2 regions of the Streptosporangium sandarakinum genome follow, and region 1 is predicted to be linked to the other one. Evidence: riboswitches for the same ligand, from Rfam matches in the RefSeq annotation. Region 1 holds a riboswitch; the other holds the start of a gene.
What was found. A riboswitch is a leader RNA that binds a small molecule or an ion and turns the genes downstream of it on or off. The one in region 1 is predicted to bind thiamine pyrophosphate.

Region 1 (2,196 bases):
CCGCGTATCCGGTCCGCGCCCGTCATCGGGTACGGGCACCCGGTCTTCCGGCGTTCCCACCCTTTTCCACATCTCCTCAGCGTTCTCAATGTTCTCAGCGCTCTCAGCGCTCTCAGCGTTCTCACGAGAGAAAGGTTCACGCACCGCATGCCCATGTCCTTCAACCAGTCGATCATCGAGGAGTTCCGGGCCAACGGAGGGAGGGTCGGCGGCCCGTTCGAGGGCGGCGACCTCCTCCTGCTGACCACCACCGGCGCGCGGTCCGGCGCCGAGCACACCGTCCCCCTCGGTTACGTCCGCCACGATGACCTGCTGCTGGTCGTCGCGTCCGCCGGCGGCGCGCCCCGCCACCCCGCCTGGTACCACAACCTGCTCGCCCACCCCATGGTGCGGGTGGAGGTCGGCGCCGAGACGTTCTGGGCGATCGCCGTCCCCGCCGAGGGCGAGGAGCGGGAGCGGCTGTTCGAGCACGCCGTGCGGGCGGCCCCGGGCTACGCCGACTACCAGGTCCGCGTCGACCGCCGCCTGCCGGTCGTCATGCTGCGGCGCTCCGGGCCCGAGGAGGACCCGCACGGGGCCACCGACCTCGCCGGAGTGCTCCTGCGGATCCACGCCTGGCTGCGCTCGCAGCTGCGGCACGTGCGCGCCGAGGCCGACGCGCACTTCGCCGCGCGGGCGGCCCACCAGGGCCCGGACGAGCCGCCCGCGCCGGGGCTGGGGCTGCAACTGCGGCAGCACTGCCTGGCGTTCTGCCAGTCCCTGGAATCCCACCACGCCCACGAGGACGCGTACACGTTCCCCGACCTCGCGAGCCGGTATCCCCACCTGCGCGACGCCATCGACCGGCTCCGCGAGGAGCACCGTACGGTCGCCCGCATCCAGGCCGAGCTGGTCGTCCTGCTGGACGGCATCGCCACCGCCGACCCGCACCGCTTCCGCGGCGAGCTGGACCGGCTGTCGGAGGAGCTGCGGGCCCACCTCGACCACGAGGAGGAGTCGCTGCTTCCCGTACTGGCCGAGATCCCGTTCCCTCCGGTCCCACCGGCCCCCTGAGCCTCTGTTACGGTTGGTCGCGACGCGGGGTGCCCGGTACGCCGGGCTGAGATCAAACCCGTAGAACCTGATCTAGTTCGTACTAGCGGAGGGACGTCACCGCCTGCCGTGTCCCCGGGCGCGGCAGGCCGCGGTGCGCGGCGCCCGCGGGCCTCCCGCGGCGCCGTCCTCCCCGAGACCCGGTGAGCGAGGGGACACGATGTTCTGCGAGGAGATCTGGGCGCGTACCGCCACGCTGCTCAAGGCGATCCACGACCACCCGTTCAACGCCGCCCTCGGTGACGGCACCCTCGACCGGGAGCGCTTCGCGTTCTACATGGTCCAGGACGCCCGCTACCTGTCGGCGTTCTCCAAGGCGCTGGCGGCGGCCTCGGTGCGGTCCGCCGACCCGGCCGACGCGATGTTCTTCGCCGAGAGCGCGCACACGGCGCTGGCCGTCGAGCGCGGCCTGCACACCTCCTACCTGGAGGAGTTCGGGGTGAGCGCAGAGGAGGAGGCGGCGGTCCCCACCTCGCCCACCTGCCTGGCCTACGCGTCGTTCCTCCAGGCGACGGCGCTCGCCGAGCCCCTGCCCGTGCTCGCCGCCGCGGTGCTGCCGTGCTTCTGGGTGTACCAGGACGTCGGCACCGCCCTCCTCGCCCGTACGGCGGGCATGGACGACCACCCCTACCGGGCGTGGATCGACACCTACTCCGATGAGTCCTTCGCCGCCTCGGTGGAGCGGATCAAGGCGATCACCGACCGGCTGGCCGAGACCGCCGACCCCGCGACGCGCCGCGCCATGGCCGAGGCGTTCTGCCGGGCGACGGAGTACGAGTGGATGTTCTGGGACAGCGCGTGGCGGCTTGAGACCTGGCCCACCCGGCAGTGGCTCGGCTAGCCGGCCGCGGGCCTCGTCCGGACGGCGGGCCTCGCACGGGTCGCCGGGGCCGTGCCGGGCGGACCCCCTCCGCGGCGCGGCTGCCGCTGCTCCTCGCGGCGGTCGCGCTGGTGCTGGCGGTCGCGGGCTCCTGGGCGCCCTCGATGTGGGCCGACGAGCTGGCCACCGCGCAGACCGCGACCTCCTGGGACACGCTGTGGGAGACGCTCCGCGAGCGGGACGCGGTGTTCCTGCCGTACTACCTGCTGATGTACGTCTGGTCC
Region 2 (2,196 bases), 2.0 Mb from region 1:
CGCAGCGGCGCGTTCCTGAGCGGGAGCGTGAAGACCTCCCGGACCGGGACCGCGTTCTGCGACGGCAGCGACGGGATCGCGGCGACGACCGCGAGGAGGACCAGCGCGCTGAGGCCGGCCCAGATGAGGAACGTGGTCCGCCAGCCGGTGAGGCTCTCCAGGAGGGTGCCCAGCGGTATGCCCACGACCGCGGCGACCGAGATGCCCGACATCACGATCGCGGCCGCCCGGCCGGCGTGGCGTTCGGCGACGAGGCGCATCGCCATGCTCACGCCGATGGCCCAGAACACGCCGCTGGCGAATCCCATGACGAGCCGCGTCGTCAGGACCAGCGGGTAGTTCGGTGAGACGGCGGTGATGAGGTTTCCCAGGGTCAGTATCACCAGCAGCGCCGACAGCAGCACGCGCCGGTTGACGCGCCTGGTCCAGGCCACGATGAACGGCACGCCCAGCCCGGCTGAGACGCCGTACAGGGTGACCATCAGCCCGGCGGCGCCCACCGATATGCCCAGGTTCGAGCTCATCGGGGTGAGCAGGCCGACGGGCATCAGTTCCGTGGTGAGGAAGACGAACAGGCTGGCGGTGATCGCCGAGACGCCCAGCCACGACCTGGTGGCCGAGCGGGGGTGGTCAACGTGTGTGGCCATCATCTTCTTTCTGGTCATCGGATGTCACAGGCCGAGGGGACGGGGCCCTGCGGCGCCTGGCCGGGGCGCACTTCAGGGCCTCCGTCGTGTGGTCAAGAGTGGGCGAACACCGATCAATGAGTCCAATGCCTACTTTTCATCCTGATCGATCTGAATAAACGATTGATGGATGTGGCCGCGGCAGTCGAGGGCGGCGAGAGGGCTGTGATCCGACCCGCTGTGGCCATGTGTCCTGTCATGCGGCAATATGAGGGCGCCAATTGCATAAACCAACGCGGGAGCTCGGGGCGCCGGGCTGAGAGGGCAGCACAGCCGCTGCCGACCGCCTGAACCTGTCCGGGTAATGCCGGCGTAGGGAGCGTTTCGTGACATCCGATGTCATCGGTTCCAAGCATGCAGAGGCCCCCCTCACCCTCGACCAGGCCCCGCCCAAGACGCTCGGCGCGCTCGACCAGGGCGCGTTCTGGGCGAACCTGGGCGTCAGCCTGCTCGGCTTCTCCTTCGCCGTCTTCCTGATCGACCCGCTGCTCGACGGCGACGCCCTCACCCTGCCGGCGGCGCTGCTCGCCTCGCTCGTCGGCAGCCTGATCGGCACCGCGATGGTCGGCCTCGCCGCGGTGCCGGGCGTGCAGACGGGCCGGCCCGCGATGGTGCTGCTGCGCGGCCTGTTCGGGGCGAGGCTCTCCTCCGTCCCCACCGTCCTCAACATCGTCCAGATGATCGGCTGGGGCGCGTTCGAGCTGTGGGTCGTCGCGATGGGCGCCCAGGCGATCTTCGGACCGTCCGTGCCGTACGCGGTCTGGGCGGTCGCCGCCGGGGCGCTGACGACGGCGCTGACCCTCTACCCGCTGGGCGCCATCCGGCTGCTGCGGCGGTTCGTCACCGTCGGCGTGGTGGTGTCGGTCGTCTGGTTCGCGGTGGTCTTCCTCCGCGACACCCCCGCCCAGACCGGCGGGTCCTGGCACAACTTCGCCCCCGCGGTGGACTTCGTGATCGCCCTGTCGGTGTCATGGGTGCCGGTCGCGGCGGACTACGCCCGGCACTCGCGGTCCAGCCGCGCGGCCTTCACCGGCGTGGTCGGCGGCTACACGATCGCCCAGGTGGCGTGCCTGGCCGTCGGCGTCTACGCGGTGGCGCTGGCCGGCCACGCCGCGGTGGCCGAGAACCAGACCACGGTGTTCGCCCCGTTCGTGGCGGCGCCGCTCGGGGCACTGTTCTTCGGCATCCTGGTGCTGCGCGAGACCGACCAGTCGTTCGCGAACGTCTACTCCACGGCGATGTCGCTGCAGAACCTGATGCCCAGGGTGGACCGGAGGGTCTTCTCCGTGGCCATCGGCGTGCTGACCACCGCCGTCGCCCTCGTCATCGACGTCCACTCCTACCAGGCGTTCCTCGGCATCATCGGCGCGGTGTTCGTCCCGATGTTCGGCGTGCTGGCGGTCGACTACTTCCTGCTCGGCCGCGGCCGGACCTGGGACACCTCCGAGACCGCCCCCTCCCGCCTGCTCATGGTGGTCCCGTGGGTGCTCGGCTTCGCCACCTGGTGGCT

Region 2: it holds a riboswitch for thiamine pyrophosphate, as region 1 does, so the genes downstream of both, ACQP10_RS00655 (purine-cytosine permease family protein) here and tenA (thiaminase II) in region 1, are expected to answer to the same signal.

What each region holds. Positions count from the first base shown of each region.
Region 1 is NZ_CP192034.1:6,404,729-6,406,924, reverse strand. It holds gene ACQP10_RS29470 (nitroreductase/quinone reductase family protein) at 148-1,053, shown strand; TPP riboswitch at 1,069-1,164, shown strand; gene tenA (thiaminase II) at 1,253-1,933, shown strand; gene ACQP10_RS29460 (glycosyltransferase family 39 protein) at 2,044-2,196, shown strand, end outside.
Region 2 is NZ_CP192034.1:139,123-141,318, forward strand. It holds gene ACQP10_RS00650 (MFS transporter) at 1-647, opposite strand, end outside; TPP riboswitch at 912-1,024, shown strand; gene ACQP10_RS00655 (purine-cytosine permease family protein) at 1,013-2,196, shown strand, end outside.